One region of the Azoarcus sp. DN11 genome, then DNA from elsewhere that is predicted to be linked to it. Evidence: predicted binding sites of a transcription regulator. Region 1 holds the regulator's gene; each other region holds the start of a gene.
What was found. The regulator FNR, encoded in region 1, switches genes on or off when oxygen is low (the NO sensors DNR and NnrR bind a similar motif). The targets are predictions, from matches to a motif close to TTGANCTAGNTCAA.
Positions count from the first base shown of each region.

Region 2: paaN (phenylacetic acid degradation protein PaaN) is a predicted target of FNR. The motif match lies at 6,448-6,461, and genes of this name have one in related genera.
Region 3: coxB (cytochrome c oxidase subunit II) is a predicted target of FNR. The motif match lies at 8,154-8,167, and genes of this name have one in related genera.

Region 1 is NZ_CP021731.1:3,637,317-3,647,566, reverse strand. Features, by position in the region: gene CDA09_RS16845 (NnrS family protein) at 1-312, shown strand, start outside; gene CDA09_RS16840 (SirB2 family protein) at 316-711, shown strand; gene CDA09_RS16835 (hemerythrin domain-containing protein) at 711-1,241, shown strand; gene fnr (fumarate/nitrate reduction transcriptional regulator Fnr) at 1,281-2,027, opposite strand; gene hemN (oxygen-independent coproporphyrinogen III oxidase) at 2,161-3,552, shown strand; gene CDA09_RS16820 (sulfite exporter TauE/SafE family protein) at 3,681-4,388, shown strand; gene CDA09_RS16815 (MerR family transcriptional regulator) at 4,395-4,856, opposite strand; gene CDA09_RS16810 (heavy metal translocating P-type ATPase) at 4,973-7,375, shown strand; gene CDA09_RS16805 (heavy-metal-associated domain-containing protein) at 7,399-7,608, shown strand; gene ppa (inorganic diphosphatase) at 7,683-8,213, shown strand; gene CDA09_RS16795 (MliC family protein) at 8,295-8,690, opposite strand; gene CDA09_RS16790 (NAD+ synthase) at 8,857-10,250, shown strand, end outside.
Region 2 is NZ_CP021731.1:374,093-384,342, forward strand. Features, by position in the region: gene CDA09_RS01655 (hybrid sensor histidine kinase/response regulator) at 1-1,061, shown strand, start outside; gene CDA09_RS01660 (EAL domain-containing protein) at 1,058-3,979, shown strand; gene CDA09_RS01665 (oxidoreductase) at 4,037-4,498, shown strand; gene paaN (phenylacetic acid degradation protein PaaN) at 4,642-6,318, opposite strand; gene paaG (2-(1,2-epoxy-1,2-dihydrophenyl)acetyl-CoA isomerase PaaG) at 6,643-7,476, shown strand; gene paaH (3-hydroxyacyl-CoA dehydrogenase PaaH) at 7,477-9,009, shown strand; gene paaI (hydroxyphenylacetyl-CoA thioesterase PaaI) at 9,002-9,466, shown strand; gene paaK (phenylacetate--CoA ligase PaaK) at 9,576-10,250, shown strand, end outside.
Region 3 is NZ_CP021731.1:3,852,152-3,862,401, reverse strand. Features, by position in the region: gene CDA09_RS17880 (Glu/Leu/Phe/Val dehydrogenase dimerization domain-containing protein) at 1-465, shown strand, start outside; gene CDA09_RS17875 (YidB family protein) at 539-970, opposite strand; gene CDA09_RS17870 (cation diffusion facilitator family transporter) at 1,049-1,948, shown strand; gene CDA09_RS17865 (EAL and HDOD domain-containing protein) at 2,250-2,852, shown strand; gene recQ (DNA helicase RecQ) at 2,866-4,695, opposite strand; gene CDA09_RS17855 (hypothetical protein) at 4,864-5,136, shown strand; gene CDA09_RS17850 (putative bifunctional diguanylate cyclase/phosphodiesterase) at 5,147-7,384, shown strand; gene rfaE2 (D-glycero-beta-D-manno-heptose 1-phosphate adenylyltransferase) at 7,416-7,904, opposite strand; gene coxB (cytochrome c oxidase subunit II) at 8,268-9,392, shown strand; gene ctaD (cytochrome c oxidase subunit I) at 9,446-10,250, shown strand, end outside.

The DNA of each region.
Region 1 (10,250 bases):
GCGGTCCTGGGGCTGGCGCCCCTGCATGCGATCGGCGTCGGCTTCTTCGGATCCGTCCTGTTGGCGATGGTCTCGCGTGTCAGCCTGGGCCACTCCGGACGCAAGCTCGTCGCCGACCGGCTGACCTGGGGACTGTTCCTCGGGCTGGAACTGGTGGTCGTGATCCGGGTCCTTGCTGAAGTGGTTCCCGCGGGCTGGTCCGCCACGGTCATGCTGCTCGCCGTCCTGGGCTGGCTGGGCGTGTTCGGCGCCTGGGCCACACGCTACCTGCCAATCTACTGGCGGCCGCGCAGCGACGGTCGCCCTGGGTGATCCATGTACCTGACGGTCAAGCACCTGCACGTCACGTGTGCCGTTCTGAGCGGCAGCGGCTTCCTGCTGCAGGGCCTATGGATGATGCTCCGGAGTCCCCTCGTCGATCATCGTGTGACGCGCATCCTGCCGCACATCATCGATACGGTATTCCTGGGGAGCGCGATCACGCTTGCGGTGATGAGCGGGCAGTATCCCTTCGTCGTGCCCTGGGTCACCGCGAAGGTCATCGGTCTCGTCGTCTACATCCTTCTCGGCGCGACTGCGCTGCGCTGGGGTCGCACGATGCGGACCCGCGTGCTGGCGCTGGCCGCGGCCGTCGTCACTTTCTCGTGGATCGTCTCGGTGGCGTTGAGCAAGAACCCCGCCGGATTCCTGACTCTTACCGGAGTGTTTTGATGGCCGATTCGCTGATCCCCACGTCGCCGGGTTTCGAAACCCCGCTCGAGATGCTCGAAGCCTGCCATGAGCGCCTGCAGGCACAACTGGCCACGCTGGCCCGGCTCGCGGCCTGGCTTCCCGAGCATGGTCCCGACCGCCAGGCGCAACAGGCCGCGACCAACGTGATGCGCTACTTCGATGTTGCCGCGGTGAAGCACCACCAGGACGAGGAGGACGATCTCTTTCCCGTCCTGCGCGAGCGCGTCGATGAGGCCCGGCGGGGCGAGCTCGGTACGCTCATCGACTGGATCCTGGCGGATCACCAGCGGCTGTTCGCGGGCTGGGCGCAGATGCGCGCGCGGCTCGAGTGCATCGCGCGCGGAGAAAGTGCCGACCTGACGCCGGCCGCGGTGGAGGAATTCGCGGGCGCTTACCGGCGTCACATCGCGCGGGAGGAAGGCGAATTGCTCCCCGTCGCCCGCAGCGTGCTCGGCGCGCAGGATATCGAGGTGCTGTCGGGAACGATGACTGCGCGGCGGCGCCAATAGGGCGGGGCGCCGCAATCGGCGGCACGGCACGCACCCCGGTCAGGGGCGGGGCGACGGCGACGGGTGCTGGATCAGCCGCTTCAGGCCGACGATGTCGAGAATGCGGATGTGCTTCTGCTGGACCGCGATCAGGCCTTCGTCCTGGAACTTCGAGAAGGCCCGCGACACCGTTTCGAGCTTGAGGCCCAGATAGGAGCCGATCTCCTCGCGGGTCATGCGAAGGTGGAATTCCGCGGGGGAGAAGCCGCGCGCCGTGAAACGCTGCGACATGTTGAGCAGGAAGGCCGCCAGGCGCTCTTCGGCGCGCATCGAGCCGAGGAGGGTCATCACGCCGTGGTCGCGCACGATCTCGCGGCTCATGACCTTGTGGAACTGGAGCTGTAGGCCTTCGACCACGCGCGACAGTTCCTCGAGCTTGCTGTAGGCGATCACGCAGACTTCGCTGTCTTCGAGCGCGATCGCATTGCAGGAATGGGCTTCGGTGCTGATGCCGTCGAGACCGAGCATTTCGCCGGTCATCTGGAAGCCGGTGACCTGTTCGCGCCCGTCCTCGAGTAGCACGTCGGTCTTGAACGAACCTGCGCGGATCGCGTAGATCGCCTCGAACGGATCGCCCGCGCGATACAGATGCTGCTGCCGCTTGATCTTGCGCCGCGCACCGACCAGTTCGTCGAGACGGTCGATTTCCGATTCCGACATCCCGAAGGGCAGGCACAGTTCGACCAGGTTGCACTGGGAGCATGCGACCTTCAGGCTCGCGACTGTAATCGGCACCGTCGCCTTCATTTGCACGATAATATTGTTCCTTCTACATCGACCGAGAAGTGGCAGGCGCCCGGCGGAATGGACCGTTGATCCACGTCAACCACAAAACTGCGGCTTTTTGAGATCGTACGGAATGCACTCAAGCGAAACATCCATGACCAGTCAGAAAGATCTTGTGTTCGACCAGCAGCTGATTCGCCGGTTCGACATCAATGGGCCGCGCTACACGTCCTACCCGACGGCCGACCGCTTCGTCGAAGCGTTCGATGCCCGTGCATTGCGGGACTGGCTGGCGCAACGCGGTGTCGGGGGCGTGAGCAAACCGCTCTCATTATACTTCCACATCCCGTTCTGTAACACGATCTGCTACTACTGCGCGTGCAACAAGATCATCACGAAAGATCATGCACGTTCGGCGAAGTACCTGAAGTATCTCGATAAGGAAATCGGGATGCAGGCCGCCGCATTGGGCGGTAGCCACCAGGTCACGCAGCTTCACCTCGGCGGCGGCACGCCGACCTTCCTGTCGCATGACGAGCTGCGCCAGCTCATGGATTCGGTGCACAAGCGCTTCACGCTGGTGCCGAACGGCGAATACTCGATCGAGGTCGATCCGCGCAAGGTCGACTTCGACACCGTGAAGCTGCTCGCCGACCTCGGCTTCAACCGCATGAGCGTGGGCGTGCAGGACTTCAACGAAGACGTGCAGGAAGCGGTCAATCGCATCCAGAGCTTCGATGAAACCAGGCTCGTGATCGAGTCGGCCCGCGCCACCGGCTTCAAGTCCATCAGCATGGACCTGATCTACGGCCTGCCGCGCCAGAACATCATCAGCTTCAACCGCACGCTGGAGCAGGTACTGGAGCTGTCGCCGGATCGCATCTCGCTGTACAGCTACGCGCACCTGCCGGGCCTGTTCAAGCCGCAGCGCCGTATCTCGATCAACGACATGCCGACCTCGGACACCAAGCTGCAGATCCTGCAGATGGCGATCCGCCGGCTGACGGAGGCGGGCTACGTCTATATCGGCATGGACCACTTTGCCAAGCCGGACGACGAGCTCACGATCGCCCAGCGCCAGGGGCGCCTGCACCGCAATTTCCAGGGCTATTCGACGCAGGCCGAATGCGACCTGCTGGCCTTCGGCGTGTCGGCGATCGGCAAGATCGGCCCGGTGTACTCGCAGAACGTGAAGACGCTCGACGAGTACTACGACGCCCTCGATCGCGACGAACTGCCGGTCCTGCGCGGCGTCGAGCTGACGGCCGACGACCTGCTGCGTCGTTCGATCATCCAGGCGCTGATGTGCCATTTCGAGCTGTCGATCGATTCGATCGAGATCGCGCACCTGATCAAGTTCGACGAATACTTCGCCGCCGAACTCGAGGATCTCAAGGCGATGGAGGAGGCCGGCCTGCTGAAGGTCAGCGACAAGTGGATCAGCGTGCTGCCGCCGGGGCGCCTGCTGGTGCGCGGCATCGCGATGGTCTTCGACCGTTACCTGCGCGCCGACCGCGAGCGCGCGCGTTATTCGAAGGTCATCTGAGTCCGGCCGGCGGCCCGTTGTCGCGGGCTGCCTGGGGCGGGAGAAGGTGGTACAGTGCGGGCGTCCTCGGGCGCCCGTTCTTCTTTCGTGTCCCGCCCGCGTGAGTTTCCCGCCCTTTTGTCCTTGCCATGCCTGAAACCGGTTACATCGCAGCCTTCCTGATCGGCCTTCTGGGCGGCACACACTGCGTCAGCATGTGCGGCGGGATCGTCGGCGCTCTGACTGTGAACATGCCGGGTCGCGCCGGGCGGCAGTGGCCGGTGCACCTGGCCTACAATCTCGGGCGGGTCGCGACTTACACGATCCTGGGGGGATTGCTCGGCGCCCTCGGGACCGTCGGCATGCTGTTCTCCAACGTCCTTCCGGTCCAGATGGCCTTGTATGTGCTGGCGAACCTCATGCTCGTCGCGCTGGGGCTGTACCTGACGGGATTCACGGGCCTGCTCGCGCCCGTCGAGCGGGCCGGATTGGTGCTGTGGAAGCGTGTCCAGCCTTTCACCGCGCGTTTCATCCCGGCGCGTTCGGTGGGGCACGCCTTGCCCCTCGGGCTGCTGTGGGGCTTCCTGCCTTGCGGCCTCGTCTATAGCGTGCTGACCACCGCGCTGGTCACCGGGTCCGCCGGGCGCGGCGCAGGGCTGATGCTCGCCTTTGGCCTGGGGACGCTGCCGAATCTGATGTTGGCGGGCATGCTGTTCAAGCGCTTCCGCGACATTACCCGCAACCGGCGCGTGCGATTCGTGGCGGGGACGCTCGTGCTGGGCTTCGGCGTGTTCGGGCTGTTCCATGCGCCCACGCTCGGCGGAGCCTTGTGGAAGGGCGTCGTCTGCGAGGTGTGAGTCGCCTCACGAGGATGTTCGCGTTCGCGAGCCGTGAGCGTGTGCCTCGGGCGGCGAAGTGGGCGGCTCCTCGGATGCCGTCGAGAGCGCGTGCAGGATCGGGCAGGGGGCGGGCGCTTCGGTGTGTTCGCAGCAGGTCACGAGGCCTTGCAGCGCACTGCGCATCTCCTCGAGCTGCCGGATGCGGGATTCGACGTCGGCGATCTTCGCCTGCGCGAACGCGCGTGCACGCTCGCGGTCTGTCTCTTCGTCCAGGGCGAGCAGTTCCGAGATCTCCTCGAGGCTGAAGCCGAGCGTCTGCGCGCGACGGATGAAACGCAGGCGCGCGAGTTCGTCGGTGCCGTAGACGCGGAAGGCGCCCTTGTGCGCACCGCCTTGCGGGAGCAGGCCGCGACGCTGGTAGTAGCGCACGGTTTCGACGCCGACGCCGGCTGACTTCGCCAGGGTTCCGATCGTGAGCTCGCTCATGGGGATTGACTCCGTACTTTGGTACAGGGTCTAGACTGCCCCAGTCGTCCCGTTTCTGCAATGGCGGCGGGATGCAGCGCCCCTCGGGATTGTGAAGATAGAGATTGGAGTCGTGCATGAGTGCCCCCGAATCGATGGTCAAGCATTCCTCCCTCGAATTGCCGGTTGCCGGGATGACCTGTGCCGCGTGCGCCGCGCGGATCGAGAAGGTGCTGAACCGCTTGCCCGGTGTTGCCGCTTCGGTCAATCTGGCCGCGGAAAAGGCGCGTGTGACATTTGCGGACGCCCGCAGCAATCCGGATCAGGTGGTCGCGGCGATCCGCAAGGCGGGCTTCGAGGTCCCGCAGGCCTCGCTGGAACTGGCGATTTCCGGGATGACCTGCGCGGCCTGCGCGACACGGCTGGAAAAGGTCCTGAACCGGCTCCCCGGTGTCGATGCGACGGTGAATTTTGCGACGGAGCGGGCAAGCCTGCGCTACCAGCCCGGACTGGTGGCGCCGGAGACGGTGCGCGAGGCGGTCCGCCGCGCCGGTTTCGAGGGTGTCGAGACGGGCATCGCGGCACGCGAGCAACAGCGCATGCGGCAGGCACAGGCGTGGCAGGCGGAGATGCGTCGCTTCTGGATCGCGGCGCTGCTCACGTTGCCCCTGCTCGCGCAGATGCCGCTGATGTTCGGCGCAGACGCGGCTACCGGGCACGACCTCGTCCCGCGCTGGCTGCAACTGGTGCTCGCGACGCCCGTGCAGTTCTGGATCGGGGCGCGGTTCTACCGCGGCGCCTGGTCGTCGCTGCGCGGCGGCGGCGCCAACATGGACGTGCTCGTCGTGCTCGGCACATCGATGGCGTGGATCTACAGCACCGTCGTGACGCTGCTCGGCCGCCACGACCTGCACGTGTATTTCGAGGCGTCGGCGACGATCATCACCCTGATCCTGCTCGGCAAGCTTCTGGAAGCGCGTGCCAAGGCCCGCACGACGGCCGCGCTGGATGCCCTGCTGCGGCTGCAGCCCAGGCTCGCCTATGTCGAACGCGACGGCGAACTCGTGGCGGTTCCGGTGGAAAAACTGCAGCCGGGCGATCGCTTCGTCGTGCGTCCCGGCGACGCCGTGCCCGTGGACGGCGAGGTCGAGTCGGGCGAATCCGCGATCAACGAGGCGATGCTCACCGGGGAGAGCATGCCGGTCGACAAGCGTTCCGGGGGCAAGGTGTTTGCCGCGACGCTCAACGGCCAGGGCGCGCTGCGTTGCCGCGCGACCGGGGTCGGTGCGCATACGCTTCTCGCCGGCATTATCCGCATGGTCGAGCAGGCGCAGGGATCGAAGGCGCCGGTGCAAAGGCTGGCGGATCGCATTGCGGCCGTCTTCGTGCCGGTCGTCGTGGCGATCGCGGCGCTCACCTTCGTCGGCTGGTGGTGGCTGGCGGGCGATTTCGCGCAGGCATTGATCAATGCCGTCGCGGTGCTGGTGATCGCCTGCCCCTGCGCGCTCGGCTTGGCGACGCCGACGGCGATCATGGTCGGAACGGGGCAGGGCGCGCGCGCCGGCATGCTCGTGAAGAACGCGGAAGCGCTGGAGCTGGCCGAGAAGATCGCCGTGCTCGCGGTCGACAAGACCGGCACCCTGACCGAAGGCGCGCCGGCCGTGAGCGCGGTGCTGCCGGCACCGGGCTGGCAGCGCGAGGCGCTGCTGTCCATCGCGGGCGCGCTGGAGGCGACGAGCGCGCACCCGATTGCCGCGGCGATCGTCGGCGCCGCGCGTGCCGCCGGTCAGCTCATGCCTGCCGCGGAGAATGTCGTCGCCGTGCCCGGCCAGGGACTGGCGGGGCGGGTGGATGGCCATGACGTGGTGCTGGGGGCGCCTGGCTTCCTGCAGGAGCGGCAGATCGCAGTGGATGCCGCATCGTGCGCGCGGCTGGCGGCGGGTGGCCAGACGCTGGTCGCGGTCGCCGTCGATGGGGTGTTCGCCGGAGTCATCGGCGTCGCCGACCGTGTGCGCGAGGATTCGGCGGCAGCGGTGGCGCGGCTCCAGGCGCGCGGCCTGCGGGTCGTCATGCTCACGGGCGACCATCCGGCGACGGCCGCGGCGATCGCGGCGCAGACCGGGATCACGGACTGGCGGGCGGGGGTGATGCCGGGCGACAAGGCCGCGGCCGTCCGGTCCCTGGCGGGGGGCGGGCGCGTCGGAATGGCAGGGGACGGCATCAACGACGCGCCCGCGCTCGCGGCTGCGGATGTGTCGTTTGCAATCGGCGTCGGCGCCGACGTCGCAGTGGAGGCCGCGGACATCACCCTGGTCAGGAACAGCCTCCACGGCGTTGCCGACGCGATCGAGTTGTCGCAGGCAACGTTGTCGAAGATCCGGCAGAATCTGTTCTTTGCCTTCATTTACAACGTATTGGGCATCCCGCTCGCAGCGTTCGGCTTGCTCAACCCGGTGATCGCGGCGGCGGCGATGGCGATGAGCTCGGTGTCGGTGGTGACCAATTCGCTGCTGTTGCGGCGTTGGGCTTCCGGCAGGTGAGCGAATTTTTAGGAGAAGCTGAAATGGCGGAAGTGACGATCAAGGTCGAGGACATGAGCTGCGGCGGGTGCGTGCGCAACGTGACGACGGTGTTGAAGGCCCTGCCCGGCGTGACCGATGCGCAGGTGTCCCTCGATGCGGCGCAGGCAGTGGTCCAGTACGATCCGGCGAAGGTGACCGTCGAGGCGATGCGCGGGGCGGTGGAGGATGCGGGGTTCGGCTGCCCTGCCTGACGGGAGCGCGCGCCCGTACGGCAGGAGGCATTTTCCACATATAATCCGCTCCACAATTTTCACGGGAGGGTTGTATGGGTTTCGATCAGGTCAAGGCCGGCAAGGACGTGCCGAACGACATCAACGTCATCATCGAGATTCCGGCGCAGGCCGATCCGATCAAGTTCGAGGTGGACAAGGACAGCGGCGCCGTGTTCGTCGACCGCTTCATGGGCACCTCGATGCGTTATCCGATCAACTACGGCTATGTGCCGCACACCATCGCCGGTGACGGCGACCCGGTGGACGTGCTGGTCGTGACGCCCTTCCCGCTGCTGCCGGGCGTGGTGATCCGTTGCCGCCCGGTCGGCGTGCTGAAGATGGAGGACGAGTCGGGCCAGGATGCGAAAGTCGTCGCGGTTCCCGTCTCCAAGCTGACCCCGCTGTACGACAAGGTGCAGACCACCGACGACCTGCCCGAGCTGCTGATGAAGCAGACCGTGCATTTCTTCGAGCACTACAAGGATCTCGAGCCGGGCAAGTGGGTCAAGGTGCTGGGCTGGGGTTCGGTTGAAGATGCCAAGAAGGAAATCCTTGATGGCCTGAACAAGGCGGCTGGCAAGTAAGCCGGACATTCGTCCGCAGAATCGCAGATGGCCCGCCTGAGCGCGGGCCATCTGCATTTCGGGACGTCGTGAAACGGAGCGTCAGCCGAGCTTGCAGTCGCTGGCAAGCGGCTTGTTGCTATCCCGGTCGAGGAGGATGCTCTTCCACGGCAGATCGATCCACACCAGGCCGTTGCGCTCGTCCTCGAAACGCGGCAGGCCCGAACGGGAAGGGTTGCGCGCGAGCTGGTAGCGCCTGCCGGTCCAGCTGATCAGGATCTGGTTCGCGTTGTTGGACGGGCGCTGCACGTCGACGCGCTGACCCATTTCGCAGTGGTAAGTCCCGCTCGCGAGCTTGAAATCCAGTTGCTGATTCCCGATGACTTCGGGCTGCTCGACAATGCCCGACGGAGCAGTCGCGGCCGGAGGTGCGGAGGGAGGCGTTGCGCAGGCAGAAAGCGCCAGTACCGAGGCGAGGAGCGTGAGGCGGGCGGACATTGCGTGACCTGTAGCAGAACTTGACGATTTCATTTTAGATTCTGCCGGGGCGCTATTCCGTGGGGCTTAGCGCAATCAAGGGTAACAGAAGGTTTCCCCCTGCCGCGACGCGTGCGCCTGCCGGGCTGGCTGCCGCGCTGCGGGCCGACGCGGTATAGTTGTGCCCATGAAATCGCATGATCAATCGCTCTCCATTGCCGTCGCCCAGATCAATTGCACCGTGGGTGACCTGAAGGCCAACGCCGACCGGATCATCCATGCCCTGGCGCGGACCAGAGCGCTCGGGGCAGACCTGCTCCTGACGCCGGAGCTCGCCCTGTCGGGCTATCCGCCCGAAGACCTGCTCCTGCGTCCGGATTTTTACCGTGCCTGCGCGCGTGAGGTCGCACGGATCGCCGAGCAGACGCAGGGCATCACCCTCGTCCTAGGCCATCCCGAGCTGCGCCATGCGAAGCGCTTCAACGCGGCGTCGGTGATTCGCGACGGCCTGGTCCTGACCACCTACCACAAGCATCTCCTGCCGAACTACGAAGTGTTCGACGAGGAGCGCTATTTCGAGCACGGGCGTGCCGCGTGCGTGTTCGAGCTCAAGGGCGTCAAGCTCGGGGTGAACATCTGCGCGGACCTCTGGGAATCCGGCCCGGCCGAACTGGCGCGGGCCGAGGGCGCGCAGGTGCTGCTGGGGCTCAACGCGTCGCCGTATCACATGAACAAGCTGCAGCGCCGTTACGAGGTGCTGCGCGAGCGGGTTGCCGCGACCGGCTTGCCGGTGGTGTATTGCAACATGGTCGGCGGGCAGGATGAGCTCGTGTTCGACGGGGCGTCGTTTGCGCTGAACGGCGACGGCTCGTTGGCGTGGCAGGCGTCCGCGTTCGACGAGCGTGTCGACCTCGTGCAGCTGCGCGACGGACGCTGGGCGGACGGCGAGCGGATCGAGCCGCGTCCGATCGAGGCCGAAGTCTACGAGGCGCTCAAGGTGGGCGTGCGCGACTACCTCGGCAAGAACGGTTTCCCGGGGGCCCTGATCGGGCTTTCCGGCGGCATCGATTCCGCGCTGACCCTGTGCATCGCAGTGGATGCTCTCGGCGCCGACAAGGTGCGGGCGGTGATGATGCAGTCGCCCTACACGGCGCAGATGAGCCTCGACGACTCGCGCGCGCTCGTCGCCAACCTGGGCGTGCGCTACGACGAGATTCCGATCGAGCCGGCGATGACGACGTTCGCCGGCATGCTCGCGGACCAGTTCAAGGGCCTGCCGGCCGATACCACCGAGGAAAACCTGCAGAGCCGCATCCGCGGCATGATTCTCATGGCGCTGTCGAACAAGACCGGCGCGATCGTGCTCACGACCGGCAACAAGAGCGAGATGGCGACCGGCTACGCGACCCTGTATGGCGACATGGCGGGGGGCTTCGCCGTGCTCAAGGATCTCTACAAGACCTTCGTGTTCCGGCTCACGCGCTGGCGCAATACCGTCAGCCCCGTGATTCCCGAGAACATCATCACGCGCCCGCCGTCGGCCGAGCTCAAGCCGGACCAGAAGGATCAGGATTCGCTGCC
Region 2 (10,250 bases), 1.7 Mb from region 1:
AAGCCCTGCTGCTCGCCAGCCTGCGGGCGCAGATCGAGGCGCCGCCGTCGCCGTCGTGCGCAGGAGGGTGCCCGCCGATGCGGCTGCGCCTCGGCGACGCCGTGCACGAGGTGAGGCCGCGCGACGCGCGCCAGCTGGTCGGGCTGCTGGTGTCCACGTACGAGAGTGCGGTGCACCAGAATCGCGAGCTGCGCAGGATGCAGGAACGGCTGCTCGCTGCGAATCGCGAGCTGGAGGCCTCGAACCGCACCCTCGAGGCTGCCTATGCGGAACTGCGCGAGACCCAGTCGCGCCTCGTGCAGTCGGCCAAGATGGCCTCGCTCGGCGAGCTGGTGGCCGGGGTGGCGCACGAGATCAACAATCCGCTGGCCTTCGTGCTGAACCATCACGCGACGGTGTCGCGCGCGCTGGTGCAGGTCGAAGCGGAGGCGCGGCCGCATCTGTCGCCCGAACGTGCGCGGCTGCTGGACAAGGCGGAAGAGCGCCTCGCCGACATGGCGGGCGGGCTCGAGCGCATCCGTGACCTGGTGGTCAAGCTGCGCACCTTTTCCCGGCTCGACGCGGGCGAAATCCGCACGATCGACGTCGAGGAGGCGATCGATGCGGTGCTGACGTTGCTGCAGCACCGCATCCGCGACCGCATCCGCGTGACGCGGTGCAGCGGGCCGGCGCACGGGCTCGACTGCTACCCGGGGCCGTTCAACCAGGTCCTGATGAATCTGCTCGCCAATGCGATCGACGCGCTCGACGCCGCGGCGGGCGGCGGGGAAATCACCATCACCACCTTCCAGGACGAAGAGATGATGAGCATCGAGGTCGCCGACAACGGCAAGGGCATGTCCGAGGCCGTGCGCGAACGGATTTTCGAACCCTTCTTCACGACCAAGGGGGTCGGCGAAGGGACCGGGCTGGGCTTGTCGATCTCCTTCGGCATCGTCCGGCAGCACGGTGGCACCCTCGAGGCGTTCAGCGAGGAAGGCGCCGGCACGCGCATGGTGGTCCGCCTGCCGCTGCGGCAGACGGCGCCCCGCGCCGCGACGAACACGGGAGCACAAACATGACAGGCCCGACACCCCTTGCAGCGATGCCGGAGGCGTCGTTCGCGTATGTCAGCGAGCGTCCGGTGGTGCTGGCCGTGGACGACGAGCCGCAGATCCTTGCGGCGATCGTCGATACGCTCGAGGACGAGTGCATCGTGCACACCGCGCTGTCGGCCGAAGCGGCGATCGCCCTCATCCCCGAACTGCCGGATCTGTCGGTGCTGCTGTCGGACCAGCGCATGCCGGGCATGTGCGGCGACGCGCTGCTCGCGCAGGCGCGCGGGCTCTCGCGCGCCGCGGCCATCATGGTCACCGGCTATGCGGACCTCGATGCGGTGGTGCGCGCGGTGAACAGGGGGCGCATCTTCGGCTACATTACCAAGCCGTGGAACCAGGACCAGCTGCGCCTGATGGTGCAGTCGGCCCACGCGCATTACCGCCTGCAGCGCGAACTGCTCGCCGAGCAGCGCCTGCTGCGCGAGTTCATGGACAACAGTCCCGACCTGGTCTTCTACCAGGACGGCGGCCAGCGCTTCATCCGCGCCAACGGGCAGGCCGCGCACCTGCTGGGCAGCGACGGGCCCGAGGCGCTGATCGGGCGCACCGCTGCCGAGTTGCTCCCCGATGCCGAGTCGGCGGGACTGTGGGACCCGGCCGAACACGAGCGCGTGCTGCGCAGCGGCGAGCCGTCACGCGAGCAGTGCGTGCGCGTGCGCCTGCCCGGCAGCACGGAATGGCGCTGGTTTTCGACGACGCGCGCGCCGATCCGCAACGATCGCGACGAGGTGGTCGGCGTGGTGGGCGTCTCGCGGGACGTCACCGAGCGTCTCGGCGTGCTGGAGGCCTTGCGCCTGCGCGAGCGGGCGATCGAGGCGAGTGTGCACTCCGTTTCCATTGTCGACTGCCAGCAGCCGGATCTTCCGATCGTGTACGTGAACCCGGCTTTCGAGCGCATCACCGGCTACCGCGCGGAGGAGGCCATCGGACGCAATCCCCGTTTCCTGCATGGCGCGGACCGCGACCAGCCCGGCCTGGACGAGATCCGCGTGGCGGTCCGCGAGCGTCGCGCGGGGCATGCGGTCTTCCGCAACCATCGCAAGGACGGTCGCGTCTACTGGGCGGATCTGCACATCGCGCCGGTATGCGACGAGGCGGAGCGCTGCACCCACTTCGTCGGCATCCAGTACGACGTCACGGAACGGCTCCGCTACCAGGAAGAGCTCGAACGGCACGCCAATTTCGACAGCCTCACGGGGGTCGCGAATCGCAATCTCCTCGACGACCGTCTCGCGCAGGCGCTGGCGAATGCGAATCGCCACCAGCATTCGGTCGGGGTGCTGTCGATCGATATCGACCGCTTCGGCGGCCTCGTCGGCTCCTTCGGTCATGCGGCGGGCGACGACGTCCTGCGCCACGTCGCCGCACGGCTCGCCGCCCTGGTCCGCGAGGGCGACACCGTGGCACGCGTCGGGGTAGACGACTTCGTCGTCGTACTGGGCGATCTGGCCGGGGTCGATGCCGCCGGCGTGATCGTGCGCCGGATTCTCGACGAGATTGCCCGGCCGTTCGCCGTCGACGGCCGCGAGTTCACGGTCACGGCAAGCATGGGCGTGTGTCTCTACCCCGGCGACGGCGACAACCCGGCGGTGCTGCTGCAGCATGCCAACATCGCGCGACTCGAGGCGCGCAGCGCCGGCGGCAACCAGTACTGCTTCGATACCCCGGCGATGAACGCGGCCGTCGTGCAGCGCCAGGCACTCGAGCATGCGTTGCGCGGTGCGCTCGAACGCAGCGAGTTCGTGCTGCACTACCAGCCGCGCGTGAACCTGCGCGACGGCGCGATTGTCGGGATGGAGGCGTTGCTGCGCTGGCAGCATCCCGAACTCGGGCTGGTTCCGCCGATGGAGTTCATTCCGCTGGCCGAGGAAACCGGCCTGATCGTGCCCATCGGCGAATGGGTGATCGGCGCCACATGCCGCCAGATCCGGCGCTGGCGGGACCGCGGGCTCACGGTCCCGCCGGTCGCGATCAACCTCTCGGCCCGGCAGTTCCGTTCCGGCGGGCTGGATCGCACGATTGCCGCCGCGCTCGCAGCCACGGGGCTGGATGGCGCACAGCTCGAACTCGAGATTACCGAAAGCACGGCGATGACCGATGTCGGCGAGGCGGTTGCGGCGATGCAGAAATTCAAGGCGCTCGGCATGTCGCTGGCCCTCGACGACTTCGGCACCGGCTATTCGAGTCTCGCCTACCTGAAGCGCTTCCCCATCGACTACCTGAAGATCGACCGCGCCTTCGTGAGTGACGTGGTGACCGAGCCCGGCGATGCCGCGATCTGCATCGCGACGATCCGGCTGGCGCACAGCCTGCGGCTCCAGGTGATCGCCGAGGGGGTCGAGAACGAGGCGCAGATGGAGTACCTGCGGCGGCAAGGGTGCGACGAGATCCAGGGCTATCATTTCAGCCCGCCGGTGGAGGACGAGGCGCTCGCGGCGATGCTGGGCGAGGGCGCACGCATGGCGCTGGCGACGCCCGCCGAGGACGCCCCGCTCCCGACGCTGCTGCTGGTCGACGACGAGCCGCACGTCCTGAGTGCGCTCAAGCGGCTGCTGCGCCATGATGGCTACCGCATCCTGACCGCGGCCTCGGCGCGCGAGGGGCTCGACGTCCTGGCCCGGGAGCCGGTGCAGGTCCTGCTGTCGGACGAACGCATGCCCGGCATGAACGGCAGCGAGTTCCTGATGCGCGTGAAGGAACTGCACCCCGACACGGTGCGGATGGTGCTTTCGGGCTATGCCAACGTCGACGCCATCACGCGCGCGATCAACAACGGGGCGGTGAGCAAGTTCCTGCTCAAGCCGTGGGACGATGAGGAACTGCGCGTCACGATCCGCGAGGCGTTCGCGCGTGCAGGCGCGGGCGAGGTGGCGGAACCATGAACCGCGGACGCGGGCAGGCCGCAGCGCGGCAACTGCACGGTCTTCGGGGCGGGTGACATGGCGGACAACCGGCCGGACGGGCCGAACGCGGGGCTCGATGCCGCGCTGTATGCCGGCCTGGCGGAAATTGCCGCCGATACGTTTCCCAAGCGCTGCGCCGCGTGCGGCCGCAGTTATCGCGACGTCGATGATTACGTCGCACAGACGCAGCGCGTGGGCAGCGGCGGCAGCGGCCTCAGGCAGACGGTGGGCGACGACGGACAGGTGATCGTCGAACTGTTTCGCAACTGTGTGTGCGGTTCGACGCTGCTGGAGCTCTTCCACAACCGCCGCGATGTCGGCGAGGCGGGGCTGCGCCGCCGCGCGCGCTTCGGCGAACTGATCGAGATGCTGGTGGCGCGGGGACTCGAGCGCGAACAGGCACGCACCGAGCTGCTCAAGCTCCTGCGCGGGGAGCCGTCGGCGATCCTGACGGCGCGTCCGCCCGGCGGGGCCGGCATTCCCGAAGACGGGGAATGAGGCGGCCCACCGGGGCGCCGCGTCGGCGTTATTGACCCGGCAAGTTAATAGATCACCACCCGTTCGCCGTGAACCCGTCGAAGGGTGTTGGCAGGACTTCGACGGGGCTCGGTCCGAACGGCAGCATCCGGCTGCTGGGGCGCTTACTCGACGTGGTAGCGGCGCTGCACGACGCGGAAGCGGTTGGCGACGAAGGCGCTGTCGGCGTAGCTCGCGTTGGCCGCCGGGTTCATGCCGACGCCGTGGTAGTCGGAGAAGCCCGCCGACTGGTTCACGAACACGCCGCCGGTGAGGTTGATCGACAGCGCGACGCCCGCACGCCAGGTCGCCTCGGTCATCGCGTCGACGACTTCGGCCTTGCTCGAATACACGCCGACCGTCAGCGCGCCGTGCTCGCGCACGATGCGCTCCGACAGCGCCACTGCCGCGGCGCCGTCGGCGGTCTTCACGACGAAGGCGATCGGGCCGAAGCGCTCTTCCATGTAGGCCTTTTCATCCGCGGCGTCGCACGCGAGCAGCACCGGGCTGCGCACTTCGGCGCCGGGGAATTCGGCGTGCTCGATCTTCGCCGACGCGCGCACGACGCGGCCGTACTCGGGGGCCTCGGCGATGCGGCGCAGCGTGTCGGGCGACTGGATCGCGCCCAGCACCGCGGTTGCGACCGCGGGGTCGGCGAGGAACTTGTCGACCGCTGCGGCGAGGTCGGTGCAGACGTCGTCGTAGCTCTTGCGGCCCTGGTCGGTGTCGATGCCATCGGCCGGCACGAGGATCGCCTGCGTCGTCGTGCACATCTGGCCGGAGTACAAGCACAGCGTGAAGGCGAGGTTCCTGAGCATCGCCTTGTACTGGTCGGTCGATTCGATGACGACGTTGTTCACGCCGGCGAGCTCGGCATACACCTGCGCCTGCTTCGCGTTGTCGATGAGCCAGTGGCCGAAGCTGTTGCTGCCGGTGAAGTCGATCGATTTCACCGCCGGATGCTTCGCCAGCGCCTGTGTGGCTTCGCGCTTGTCGAAGGCCGCGAGCGTGACGAGGTTGGGGTCGAGGCCGGCCTCGGCGAGCACTTCGCGCGCGATGCGCACGGTGATCGCGGCGGGCAGGATCGCGTTCTGGTGCGGCTTGACGATCACCGGGTTGCCGGTCGCGAGCGCGGCGAAGAGGCCCGGGTAGGTGTTCCAGGTCGGGAAGGTGCCGCAGCCGACGACCAGCGCGACGCCGCGGCCGACGACCTCGAAGTGCTTCTTCATCTTCAGCGGCGGGTTCTTGCCCTGCGGCTTCTCCCACACCGTCTCGTGCGGGATGAACTTCATCTCGCGGTACGCGTAGGCGACCGCTTCGAGGCCGCGGTCCTGCGCGTGCGGGCCGCCCGCCTGGAAGGCCATCATCCAGCCCTGGCCGGTCGTCAGCATCACCGCGTGGGCGATCTCGAAGCTGCGTTTGTTGAGGCGCTCGAGGATCTCCAGGCACACGCCGGCACGCCCCTGCGCGCCGATGCGCTGCCAAGCGGGCATCGCGGCCTGCGCGGCGGCGATCAGCGCGTCGGCGTCGCACACCGGATAGCGCACGCCCAGCTCGACGCCGTAGGGCGAACGCTCGGTCGTCATCCAGCCGGCCTGGCCGGGCTGGCCGAGCTCGAAATCCTGGCCGAAAGTGGCCTCGACCGCCTTGCGGCCGTCTTCCTGCGCGGTTTCCCCGTACACCTTGGGGCTGGGCATCTCGGGGTAGGGCGTCCAGTAGCCGCGGGCGTGGATCGCCTGGACGGCGGCTTCGAGGGGCGCGTGGTGCTTGTCGAACAGCTGGGCGGGCGTGACGTGGGACATCGAGGGTCTCCTCTGGTGGCGGATCGGGGCTTCTGCGGCCCCCTGCGGATCGGTGGCGCTGACCTCGTTATAGCGGCCGGCGCGTTGTTGCGCTGCGGGGAAACTTGTCAAGCAAAAAACTGTTGTCTTTTGATCTGGATCAAGCTTACTATTGATTGACCGGTCGGTCAAACAAAGGCCGGACTACAAAGAAAGCTCGGAAACCGGGCGATTTCCCCGCCGTCAGGAAGCCTCGACGCTTCCGGGCGACCCAGAAAAGGAGACTCTGCAGAATTGCCGCCATGAAGGAATAGGCGCTTGTGCAGAGGGATGACAGGAGGAGACATGGGCAGCGAGTTGGGAAGCACCGATTGGAACATGCAGGGCGAGACGATCCGCCTGGAGGTGGTCGAGGGCGTCGCGACGCTGACGCTGAATCGCCCGGACCGGCTGAACTCCTTCACGAAGCGGATGCACGAGGAAGTGCGCGAGGCGCTCGCCAGCGTGAGGGCGGGCCGCGACGCGGGCGCCGTGCGCGTGCTGATGCTGACCGGTGCGGGCCGCGGCTTCTGCGCCGGGCAGGACCTGTCGGACCGCGCGGTCGCGCCGGGTGCGGCGCCGGTGGACCTGGGCGAATCGGTCGAGAAGAACTACAAGCCACTCGTGCTCGCGCTGCGCAGCCTGGAAATGCCGGTGATCGCCGCGGTGAATGGCGTCGCGGCCGGCGCCGGGGCGAGCATCGCGCTCGCCTGCGACCTCGTGTTTGCGGCGCGCTCGGCGAGTTTCATCCAGTCCTTCAGCAAGCTCGGCGTGGTGCCCGACACCGGCGGCAGCTGGATCCTGCCGCGCCTCGTGGGCCCGGCGCGCGCGATGGGCATGGCGCTGCTGGGCGACAAGCTGCCGGCCGAGCAGGCCGAAGCGTGGGGCCTGATCTGGAAGTGCGTCGATGACGAGGCGCTGATGCCGACCGTGCGCGAAGTCGCGGCGAGCCTCGCGAAAGGGCCGACGTTCGGCTACGCGAAGACCAAGCAGGCGATCTGGGCGAGCTCGACCAACGACTTCGAGACCCAGCTGAACCTCGAGCGCGACCTGATGACGGTGTGCGGCAACTCGAACGACTACCGCGAAGGGGTCGCCGCGTTCATGGAAAAGCGCGGCCCGAACTTCAAGGGTGACTGAATGAGCATCCTTGCGAAGGGCGCGAAGGTGCTGGTCGTCGGTGCCGGCGCGATGGGCAGCGGCATCGCCCAGGTTGCGGCGCACGCGGGCCACACCGTGTATCTGTATGACGGCCGCGCCGAGGCGATCACCGCCGGGCGCGCGGCGATCGAAAAGGATCTGAAGTTCCTCGTGGCGAAGGGCCGGCTGGGCGAGGCCGAGGCTGCGGCGACGCTGGCGCGCGTCGTGCCGGTGACGACGCTGTCGGAGGCCCGCGACGCCGCGCTCGCGATCGAGGCGATCGTCGAGAACCTGGACGTCAAGCGCAAGCTGTTCGCCGAACTGGAAAGCACGCTCGGCGCGGACGCGATCATCGCGAGCAATACCTCGTCGCTGTCGATCAACGCGATGGCGGCGGGGCTCGCGCGTCCCGGACGCCTTGCCGGCCTGCACTTCTTCAACCCCGCGCCGCGCATGGCGCTGGTCGAGGTGGTGTCGGGGCTGACGACCGACCGCGACGTCGCCGAGACCCTGTACGCGACGGCGCGCGCGTGGGGCAAGATGCCCGTGCATGCGACTTCGACGCCGGGCTTCATCGTGAACCGCGTCGCGCGTCCCTACTATGCCGAAGCGCTGCGCGTGCTCGCCGAGCACGAGGCGGAGCCGGCGACGCTGGATGCGATCCTGCGCGAAGGCTGCGGCTTCGCGATGGGCCCCTTCGAGCTCATGGACCTGATCGGCCACGACGTGAACTTCGCGGTGACGAAGTCGGTGTTCGAAGCCTACTTCCACGACCGCCGTTTCGCGCCCAGCCCGTTCCAGCAGGAACTCGTCGCCGCCGGGCGCCTCGGGCGCAAGACCGGGCGCGGCATTTTCGAGTACGGCGAACTCGCCGCGAAGCCCGTGCCGCAGGACGAACCGGCGCACGAGGGCGAAGCGCGCATCACGGTGGTCGGCGACATCGGTGCCGCGGCGCCGCTGCTCGCGCGCCTGGAAGCGGCCGGCATCGAGGTGCGGCGCGAGCCGGGCATGCCCGGGCATCGCGGCTGGATGCAGATCGGCGCCGCGCGCGTCGCGCTCACCGACGGCCGCACCGCGACCGGCCGCGCGGTCGAGGAACGCCAGCCCAACCTCGTGCTCTTCGACCTGTGCCTCGACTACGCGACCAGCACCCGCATCGCGCTCACGCGCGCCGACCAGTGCGGCCTCGGCGCGCTGCGCGGCGTCGCCGGCTCCTTGCAGAAGGCGGGCTTCAAGGTCAGCGTGATCGACGACGTCGCCGGGCTGATCGCGCTGCGCACCGTCGCGATGCTCGCGAATGAGGCCGCCGACGCCGTGCTGCAGGGCGTCGCCAGCGCGCGCGACGTCGATACCGCGATGCGCTACGGCACCAATTACCCGAAGGGCGGGCCGCTCGCGTGGGCCGACCAGCTCGGCGCCGGTTTCGTCGTCGAGGTGCTGGCGAACCTGAAGGAACACTATGGCGAGGAGCGCTACCGCGTGTCGCCGCTGCTGCGCCGCAAGGCCCACAACGGGGAGGCGATGTATGACTGAGGCAGGCTATCGCGACCTCACCAACGGCATGCCGCCGCAGACCGTCGCCGAGCGCGTGCGCGACGGCATGTCGGAGAACGACCGCGTGCTGCACGCCAACGGCATCCGCTTCGAGGCTGTCGGCCCGGGCTACGCGAAGCTCACGATGACGGTGCGCGAGGAGATGCTCAACGGCTTTGACATCTGCCACGGCGGCTTCATCACGGTGCTCGCCGACTCGGCTTTCGCCTACGCGTGCAACAGCTACAACGAGCAGACCGTCGCCTCCGGCATCAGCCTCGACTTCATGGCGCCCGGCCGTCCCGGCGACGTCCTGTGCGCCGAGGCGAAGGAAGTGTTCGCGGCCGGCCGCACCGGCGTGTACGACATCAATGTCACCAACCCCAGGGGCGAGCTGATCGCGGTGATGCGCGGCAAGTCGTACCGGCTGAAGGGGAGGGCGGTCGTCGAGCTGTGAAATGAACGGGGTTTGACGCGGGTCACTCCGGGATCCCCCGCAGGCGGGGAATAATTCCGGATTCATACGAAACCCGTGCAGACCGAAGAACCTTGGAGGAGAGAGAGCAATGCCCGTGAAGACCCCGTCGCCCGGCGACCTGGAATCGATCGAGAAGGCGAGCCAGGACGAGCTGCGCGCGCTGCAGCTGGAACGCCTGAAGTGGAGCGTGCGCCACGCGTACGACAACGTGCCGCACTACCGCAAGGCCTTCGACGCCAAGGGCGTGCATCCGGACGACCTGAAGACGCTCGCCGACCTGGCGAAGTTTCCCTTCACCGCGAAGAGCGACCTGCGCGACAACTACCCCTTCGGCATGTTCGCGGTGCCGCGCGGGAAGCTCGCGCGCGTGCATGCGTCGTCGGGCACGACCGGCAAGCCGACGGTGGTCGGCTACACGCTGAAGGACATCGACACCTGGGCCAACGTCGTCGCGCGCTCGATCCGCGCCGCGGGCGGGCGGGCCGGCGACATGGTGCACGTGTCCTACGGCTACGGCCTGTTCACCGGCGGCCTCGGTGCGCACTACGGCGCCGAGCGGCTGGGCTGTGCGGTGGTGCCGATGTCCGGCGGCCAGACCGAGAAGCAGATCCAGATGATCCAGGACTTCCGCCCCGACATCATCATGGTGACGCCGTCCTACATGCTGACCATCCTAGACGAGATGGAGCGCATGGGCATCGACCCGAAATCGACCTCGCTGCAGGTCGGCATCTTCGGCGCCGAGCCGTGGACGCAGGGCATG
Region 3 (10,250 bases), 210 kb from region 1:
AAGGAAGCCGGCGCCCAGCTGTGGGTCACCGACATCCACCGCGAGCCGCTGCTGCGCGCGGCGAAGGAGCTCGAAGCGACGGTCGTCGCGCCCGACGAGATCTTCGGCCTCGACGTCGACGTCTTCGCCCCGTGCGCGATGGGCGCGATCATCAACGACCAGACCCTCCCGCAGCTGAAAGCCAAGGTCGTCGCCGGCGCCGCCAACAACCAGCTCGCCGAGCCGCGCCACGGCCTCGCGCTGATGAACAAGGGCATCCTGTACGCCCCCGACTACGTCATCAACGCCGGCGGCATCATCGACGTGTACTACGAGCGCACCGGCAACTTCGACCGCGCGGCGCTGACGAAGCACATCGAGAGCATCTACGACAACCTGATGGAAATCTTCGCGCGCGCCCGCAAGGAAGAGCGTCCGACCGGGGAAGTCGCCGACGCGATCGCCGAGGAGCGCTTCAAGCGCTGAGCGACCGCGCTCCTCCGTCGCCGGCGGGCGATCCTTCCGATGGAGGATCGCCCGCCGGTGGCGGTAAATCCCATCAACCGCGCAGGAATTTCGATGCGAGGGCAGCCAGCCCGGACGGCAAGGAATTGTCTTCCGGCAGTTGCCCCTGCGGCGTGAGATGGTCGATGAGTTGCGGCAGCAGCGCGGCGAGGCCGTTGGCTGCTTCGTGATGCGGAACGCCGAGCTGGTTGGCGATTTCCGCCACCGTGTCGCTGCCGAGCGCGCTCGAGAGCTGACTGCCGTCGATCTGCGCGTTCTGGCCAGTGCCGACCCACGAGGCCGCTGCATCGCCGAGTCCCGCATTCTGGAACTGCTGCAGCAGGCCGGCGAGTCCGCCCGGCTGGTTCTGCAGCAGGTTCATCGCGATCTGCAGCAGCGGGCCGCCCGGTCCTTGCGTGGCCTGCTGTTGCCCGCCGCCCAGCACGCTTCCCAGCACCTGGCCGGCCAATCCGTCCAACAATCCCATTGCGGTCTCCCTGGCGTTTGCGACAGAAGCGCCATTGTTTGCTCTTCGCCCGCATTCCGCAAGCATCGCCGGGCCCGCGTGGTTTACCATGTCGCGCATCGCATCATTGCCCACATCATGCGCACGCTGACTCCTCAACAAGCACTGCTGCTCTCGCTCCTCGCCGCCCTGACGACCATCGGGATGAAGACCGGGGCATGGTGGCTCACCGGCTCGGTGGGTTATCTCTCCGACGCCCTCGAATCCCTCGTCAATCTTGCCGGTGCGTCCTTCGCGCTGCTGATGGTGTTCTTCGCGCGGGCACCGGCCGACCCCGAGCACCCATACGGCCACGGCAAGGCGGAGTATTTCTCGGCGGCCTTCGAGGGGGTGATGATCTTCGTCGCCGCGCTGGCGATTCTCTTCACGGCCGGCGAGCGCCTGCTCCACCCCGAGCCGCTGGGTGAACTCGGCCTCGGCACTGCGCTGTCGATCGGTGCGAGTGCCATCAACTTTGGCGTCGCCCGCGTCCTGTTCCAGGTCGGGCGCGCGAACCGCTCGCTGGCACTGGAAGCCGACGCCCGCCATCTGATGACGGACGTGTGGACGACCGCCGGTGTCGTGGTCGGCGTGGGGCTGGCGAGCGTGAGCGGCTGGGTCTGGCTGGACCCGCTGGTTGCCGCGGCGGTCGCGCTGAACATTCTGCGCGAGGGCTGGGGGCTGATGCACCGCTCGGTCGACGGGCTGATGGACCGCGCGCTCGGCGACGAGGACATCGCGCGCATCGAGGCCGTGCTCGCCTCGTTCGCGTCGCGCGGTTGCAGTTTCGCAAACCTCAAGACACGTGTTGCAGGATCGATGCACTTTGCGCACGTCGACCTCCGCCTGCCTGGTGACTGGTCGGTCGCCCGCGCCCATGCGCTCGCCGACGAAATCGAGCGGGCGGTGGAAGTGCAGGCGGGGGCGCGGCTGACGACACACGTGGAACCGGTCCGCTGACTGGGCCGGGGCTGGCGGATGCGATCGCGGCAGAGGGATGACAGCGGGGGGCTGCGCTGCCAATGCGAAAATGTGGGAAAGTTTCCCACGTGTGTGCTACACAGAAAGTGAGGGTGTGGGAAATTTTCCCCAGCTTCTCTGCGCCAGATGTGGGTGAAAGTGCCCGATTGGGGGTAGAGTTCGGAAGCCCGACGCGCAGCCCCCGCTTTCCGTCTCATGTCCCGGTGAGCTCGCGACTGGCACGGGTATTGCTCAACCATCGTGCGGGCAGTGATTTTCGCCGCCTGCAAAGGAGGCAGCCATGAGCACCCAGAACGACATCTTTCTCGCGCGTCAGCCGATTTTCGACCGGCAGCGCAAGGTCGCTGCCTACGAACTGCTCTTTCGTGAAGACGCATCGGGCGAAGCCCGCGTGACGGACGACGCCCGCGCCACGGCGCAGGTGATCGCGCGCGCGTTTGGGCGCCTGGGGCTCAACAGCGTGATCGGCGGCAGCACCGGATTCGTCAATGTCGACGCGGAAATGCTGATGAGCGGCCGCATCGAGAACCTGCCCCGCGAACGCGTCGTGCTCGAACTGCTCGAGACGATCGAGATCGATTGCGCCGTTCTGGAGCGCTGTGCCGAATTGAAGCACCTCGGCTACCGCCTTGCGCTCGACGATGTCTGCGCCGTGAGCCGCGAGATGGAGCCGTTGCTCGACGTCGTGGATGTCGTGAAACTGGATATCCTCCAGGTGGAGCCTGCCGCGCTGGAGCAACTGGTGCGCCGCCTGCGCCTGCATCCCGCGAAACTGCTCGCCGAGAAAGTGGATACGCTCGAACGCGCGCGGCGCTGTCTCGCGCTCGGGTTCGACCTCTTCCAGGGCTATCTCTTCGCCCGCCCGACCCTGCTGGCGGCCTGAAGCGCCCGCTTCGTCATACTTCCCGCCGGATTTCGGCGATGATCGCGTCGCCATAGGCCTCGAGCTTGCGGTCGCCGATGCCGGAAACGCGTGTCAGCTCCGCAATCGACGTCGGCCGCGCGAGCGCGATCTCGCGCAGCGTGGCGTCGTGGAAGATCACATAGGCCGGCACGTTGCGCTCGCGCGCGGTCGCCGCCCGCCAGGCGCGCAGGCGGTCGAAGAGCGTTAGCGGCACGCCGTCGAGGATTTCCATGCGGGTGCTGCGCGCGCGCTTCGTGCGGCGCTTCTCGGGTGCGAGGCGCAAGGCGAAATCCGCTTCGCCGCGCAGCAGCGGACGGGCGAGATCGGTGAGCGTCAGCGCGTTGTGGCGGTCGTGGTCGACGGCCAGCAGCCCGCGCGCGACGAGCTGGCGGAACAAGGTGCGCCAGGTCTTTTCGTCCACGTCGGCACCGATGCCGAAGGTGCTCACCTTGTCGTGCTCCCAGTCGCGTACCTTGTCGGTGAGCTCGCCGCGCAGCACGTCGATCACGTGACCGGCGCCGAAGCGCTGGCCGGTGCGGAACACCCCGGACAGCGCCTTGCGTGCCGCGTCGGTCGCGTCCCAGGTGCGCGGCGGCTCCAGGCAGTTGTCGCAGTTGCCGCAGGCCGCGCCGGCCTCGCCGAAATGCGCGAGCAGGTGTTGGCGGCGGCACGCGGTGGTCTCGACCAGCCCCACCAGCGCGTCGAGGCGCGCGCGCGCGCGGCGCTTGAAGTCCTCGCTGCCTTCCGACTCGTCGATCATGCGGCGCTGCTGCACGATGTCCTGCGCCCCCCAGGCCATCCACGCCTGCGAGGCGAGGCCGTCGCGGCCGGCGCGGCCGGTTTCCTGGTAATAGCCCTCGATCGAGCGCGGCAGGTCGAGGTGGGCGACGAAGCGCACGTCGGGTTTGTCGATGCCCATGCCGAAGGCGATCGTCGCGCACATCACCAGTCCGTCCTCGCGCAGGAAGCGGCCCTGGTTCGCCGCGCGCACCTCCTGCGGCATGCCCGCGTGGTAGGCGAGCGCGCGGATGCCCTGTTCCTCGAGCCATGCGGCCGTCTCCTCGACCTTGCGCCGCGACAGGCAGTAGACGATCCCCGCCTCGCCGGCGTGGTCGTCGCGGATGAAGGCGAGCAGCTGGTTGCGCGGGTTGTCCTTGTCGACCATCCGGTAGCGGATGTTGGGGCGGTCGAAGCTCGAGATGAAGCGCCGCGCGGCGGTGAGGCCCAGGCGCTGCGCGATCTCCTCGCGCGTCTCGGCGTCGGCCGTGGCGGTCAGCGCGATGCGCGGCACGCCCGGGTAGCGTTCGGGCAGCACCGAGAGCTGCAGGTATTCGGGCCGGAAGTCGTGCCCCCACTGCGACACGCAGTGCGCCTCGTCGATCGCGAAGAGCGCGATGCGGCCGGCCTCGTGCAGGCGGTCGAGCGTCGCGAGCAGGCGCCCGGTGAGGAGCCGCTCGGGCGCGACGTACAGCAGGTCCAGCCGGCCGACGACGAGGTCGCGTTCCACCGTGACGGATTCGTCGGCCGCCTGGCTGGAGTTCAGATAGGCTGCCGCTACGCCCGCTTCCTGCAGGGCGCTCACCTGGTCCTGCATCAGCGCGATCAGGGGCGACACCACCACGGCGGTGCCGGGGCGCAGCAGGGCCGGGATCTGGTAGCACAGCGACTTGCCGCCGCCGGTGGGCATCAGCACCAGCGCGTCACCGCCCGCCGCCACATGCTCGACGATGGCCTGCTGTTCGCCGCGGAAGGCGGTGTAGCCGAAGACGTGTTCGAGGACGTGGAGCGGAGAGAGCGGGGGGCGGGCGGTCATCGCCGGCATTGTACCGGGGCAGGCGGGGGCGAGACAGGCTGGAGCGTGCGTGCGCCGCGCAGGAACAATGCCCTGGGGATGATTTCCCGGGTGGTGGGGAATTCGACGCGGGGCATTGGCGGTGCTATCGTTTAATTCCTGAAAGAAGTAGCGGGTCAGACAAGGCGGGGGGAACCCATGCGGAAGACCAACGTTTCGAAGCTGTACGAGACCTATCCCCACCTCACGCAGATCGACGAGTTGTGGGGCACCCGCGACTGCCGCGAGTACCTCAAGCGGCTCATGAACGACACGCGCGACGGCCACCGGCGCGGCTTCCCGGGCGACCATGCGCGCACGATCCTGCGCCTGCTGATGGAGCACGACCGCGAGTTCCCGCAATTCGAGGAAAGCATCACGTCCGACTGGCGCGCCGCGGTGGGCGAGTCGCGCGGCGAGGTTCAGGGATGACGCGCCATCGATGAGTTTTCGCGATGACGATCTCCTCGAGTTCGCCACCGAACCGCAACCGGCGCCCGCGACCACCGCGGTACCGTGGAAAGTCGCGATCGTCGATGACGACGAAGGGCTGCATCGCAGCACCGAGCTGAGCCTCGCGGGCACGGAGATTCTGGGCCGCCCGCTCGCCTTCCTGCACGCGTATTCCGTGAGTGACGCGCGGGCCCTGTTCGCCGCCGAGCGCGACATCGCGGTGGTCCTGCTCGACGTGGGCATGGAAACGCGGGATGCGGGCCTGCGGCTGGTCGACGAGATCCGCCACGACCTTCACATGCGCGACGTGCGCATCATCCTGCGCACCGATCCGCCGGGCTATGTGCCCGAAATCGCCGCGATCCGCGACTACGACATCAACGACTACGGGAACAAGTCGGAACTGTCGTGTACGCAGCTCTATGCGTCGCTTACCGCGGCGATCCGAGCCTACCAGCAGATCCGCATCGTCAAGGCGAGCCGCGCCGGACTGGCCCGGATCGTGCGCAGCAGCGCCGAGCTCCTGCGCTGCGAGGGGCTGGCCGATTTCGCGGGCGGTGTCATCACGCAGCTGGCGGGGCTGCTCGGGCTGCCGGCGGACGGGTTGGTGTGCGCGCGCCGCGAGGGCGGCACGCCGTGCGAGGTGGTCGCCGCCGCCGGCCGCTTCGGCCGCGCCAGCCGCCAGCCGCTCGATGCGTTGCAGGAACCGGCGATCCGTGCGCTGCTGGAGCGCGCGCTGGCGCAGCGCGCGAACGTCGTGGAGCCGGGGCAGGGCATCGCGCTGTACTTCGGGTCGCGGCCGGGGCGGGACCTCGCCGCCTACGTCGAGACCGGCCATGCGGCGGACGAGCTCGATCCGAGCCTGCTGGAGATGTTCCGCGCGAACGTGTCGGTGTGCCTCGACAACGTCGACCTCGTGCAGCGGCTCAACGAGTATTCGTATTTCGATCCGCTCGTGCATCTGCCCAACCGCCGGCAGCTGCTGGAGCTGCTCGACGCGCATCTGCATGAGCGCGAAGGCCGCCGCGGGGTGCTCGCGGTCGTCGACATCGACCATTTCGGCGAGATCAACGGCGCGTTCGGCTATCACTACGGCGACGCGTTGCTGAAGGGGGTCGCAGCGCGCATCGTTGCCGGATGCGGCGCGAAAGTCCGGGTCGCGCGGGTGGGCTCGGACAGCTTCGCGGTGTTCTGGACCGCCCACGATGCGGATGTGAGCAGTCTCGACGGCCTCTTCGCCGACCCGCTGGAGGTCGAAGGCGAGAGCGCCATCGTGTCGGTGACGATCGGCATCGTCCGCCTCGACGACGTCGGCGGGGACGGCAGCGAGGCGCTGGAAGATGCCTACCTCGCGCTCAAGCGCGCGAAGCAGGCCGAGCGCGGCTCGGTCGCGCGCTACAACCGCGGCGTCAGCGAGGAGATCCGCGGGCGCGTGAATCTGCTGCACAACCTGCGCGGGGCATTCGGCGCGAACGAGCTGTTCCTCGTGTTCCAGCCGCAGATCGAGCTCGCGACCGGGCGCTGCGTCGGCGCCGAGGCGCTGCTGCGCTGGCGCACGGGCGACGGGACGATGATCCCGCCCGACCGCTTCATCCCGCTGGCCGAGCGCTCCGGCCTGATCCTGTCGATCGGCGAGTGGGTGCTGCGCCGCGCCTGCGAGGAGGCCGCGCGCATGGCGCAGGCGGGTCACGGTTCGGTGCGCATGGCGGTCAACGTGTCGGTGATCCAGTTCCGCGATCCGCACTTCCTCGGACGCCTGCGCGCCGCGATCGAGGACAGCGGCGTCGCGCCGCAGCAGATCGAGCTGGAAATCACCGAATCGGTGGCGATGGGCGAAGGCGACCGCATGATCGAGCTCTTCGGGCGCATCAAGGCGATGGGGCTGGACATCGCGATCGACGATTTCGGCACCGGCTTCTCGTCGCTGAGCCACCTGCAACGCATGAATGTGGATCGCCTCAAGATCGACCGCGCCTTCATCAACGACATCGGCGGCGCGGGCAAGGGCGGCGAGATCGCCGGCCTCGTGTGCGGCCTGGGCGACCGTCTCGGCATCGAGCTGATCGCCGAGGGCATCGAACAGGCCGAGCAGGCCGCGCGGCTGCAGGCGATGGGCTGCCAGCTCGGCCAGGGCTACCATTTCGCGCGGCCGATGCCCGCCGACGACTGGCGCCCCTGGCTGGACGAGCATGCGGCCGGACGGGGCGCCCGCCTGCTCCTGATCTGAGGCGCCCGTTCGCCCCCGCTCGGGCGAGCGTTCAGGTGCCGCGGATGCGCCCGAGCAGGGCCGTCGTCGAACGGTCGTGATCGAATGGGATCGAGTGCACGCGGCCGCCCCAGCCGGTGACCTCCGCTGCCCCGACGATCCGGTCCACGCTCCAGTCGCCGCCCTTCACCAGCACTTCGGGACGTGCCTCGAGGATGCGCGCCAGCGGGGTGTCCTCGTCGAACCACGTCACGAGGTCGACGCTCTCCAGCGCCGCCATGACCGCGAGGCGGTCTTCGAGCGGATTCACGGGCCGGTCGTCGCCCTTGCCGAGCCGCCTCACCGACGCGTCCGTGTTCAGCGCCACGACCATCGCCGCCCCGAGCGCGCGCGCCTGCGCGAGATAAGTCACGTGACCGCGATGCAGGATGTCGAAGCAGCCATTCGTGAACACCAGCGGGCGGGGGAGTGCGGCGGCGCGCGCGGCCAGCGCGTCCGGAGGGCAGATCTTGGCTTCGAAGCCGGGGCGGGGATAGCTCATCGGGGCTCGTGCGATAAAGGACAGGAATGCGCGGCAGGACCGCGGGGCGTCGCCGATTTTATTGAACCGGGAAGCAAATACAACCGTTCATGGGCAGGGCTTCGACATCCGACCCGCGGCTCGTCGGCGTAATCGTGCGGATGCGGCCACGGGCATTTTTGCCGGAGCCGATGCCGTGCGGGAAAACCCTGATCCGGCGACAAATGTCGCGCGCGCGGTGCCATTTATCACATATTGCGCCGCAATATATTGACAAATAGCAAATATCCGTGTTGCGAGTGCCTTTTTTGCTATGGCATGATCCATTCGGGTTCGCTGAAATACGGCTCGCAAGAGCCTGTGCATTCGATTGAGGGTAGAGACATGAGTCTTGCCGGTCGTCATGCAGTAGCCGTATTCGTCGCGCTCGCGTCGCCGGCCCTGGCTCAGAGCCGTTTCAACCTCCAGTCCCCCGTCACCGGCATCGCCGAGCAGATCTACAACATGCATACGCTGATGTTGCTGATCTGTCTTTTCATCTTCGTGATCGTGTTCGGCGTGATGTTCTGGGCGGTGATCCATCACCGCAAGTCGAAAGGCGCCGTTGCCGCCAACTTCCACGAGAACACCGCGGTCGAGATTGCCTGGACGATCATCCCGATCCTCATCCTGGTCGGCATGGCGTGGCCGGCGACCAGAACGGTGCTGGAGATGAAGGACACGCGCGACCCGGACATCACGATCAAGGCCACCGGCTACCAGTGGAAGTGGGGCTACGATTACCTGCAGGGCGAAGGGCAGGGCATCCGCTTCGTGTCCAACCTGTCGACGCCGCACGAGCAGATCGACGGCAAGGCCGCCAAGGGCGCGCACTACCTGGTCGAAGTGGACAATCCCGTCGTCGTGCCGGTCGGCAAGAAGATCCGCATGCTCACGACCGCGTCCGACGTGATCCATTCCTGGTGGCTGCCGGCGTTCGGCGTCAAGCAGGACGCCATCCCCGGTTTCATCCGCGACGCCTGGTTCCGCGCCGACAAGGAGGGCGTCTACCGCGGCAACTGTGCCGAACTGTGCGGCAAGGACCACGGCTTCATGCCCATCGAGGTGCATGTCGTGTCGCAGGAAGCCTACAGCCAGTGGGTCGCCGACCGACAGGCCGCAATGGCCGCCGCGGCGAGTGCCGGCGCGCGCGAATGGTCGCTCGCGGAACTCGTCGAGCAGGGCGCCAAGGTCTTCGCCGCGAACTGTGTCGCCTGTCACCAGGCCGACGGCAAGGGCCTGCCGCCCGCCTTCCCGCCGCTCGACGGCTCGAAGGTCGTGCTCGGCGAGGCTGCGGCGCAGATCGCGGTCGAGCTCAACGGGCGCCCGGGCACGCCGATGGCGGCCTTCGGCAAGCAGCTGTCCGACGTGGACATCGCGGCCGTCATCACCTACACCCGCAACAGCTGGAGCAACAAGACCGGCGAAGCCATCCAGCCGTCGCAGATCGCGGCAGCGCGAGGCAAGTGATGCCGACCGAAGGCAGGCGAACCCGAGCAGGACCGAATCGTCAAGGAGGCAGCATGGCGGCAGTCATGTCCGATCACGCGCACGGCGTCCATCACGGCCCCACCGGCCTGATGCGCTGGATCACGACGACCAACCACAAGGACATCGGCACGATGTACCTCGTGTTCAGCTTCATCATGTTCCTCTCCGGGGGCGTGCTGGCGCTGACGATCCGCGCGGAGCTCTTCCAGCCGGGCCTGCAGATCGTGCGGCCCGAGTTCTTCAACCAGCTCACCACCATGCACGGCCTCGTGATGGTGTTCGGCGCGGTCATGCCGGCCTTCGTCGGCTTCGCGAACTGGCAGATCCCGCTGATGATCGGCGCCAGCGACATGGCCTTCGCGCGCATGAACAACTGGAGCTTCTGGCTGCTGCCGCCGGCCGCGATCCTGCTGATCGGTTCCTTCTTCGTCCCCGGCGGCGCCACCGCGGCGGGCTGGACGCTCTACGCGCCGCTCTCGGTGCAGATGGGCATGGGCATGGACATGGCGATCTTCGCGCTCCACATCATGGGCCTGAGTTCCATCATGGGCGCGATCAACATCGTCGTCACCGTCCTCAACATGCGCGCGCCGGGCATGACGATGATGAAGATGCCGCTCTTCTGCTGGACCTGGCTCATCACCGCCTACCTGCTGATCGCCGTGATGCCCGTGCTCGCCGGCGCGGTCACGATGGTGCTGGCCGACCGCCACTTCGGCACCAGCTTCTTCAGCGCCGCAGGTGGCGGCGATCCGGTGATGTACCAGCACGTCTTCTGGTTCTTCGGCCACCCGGAGGTCTACATCATGATCCTCCCGGCCTTCGGCATCATCAGCC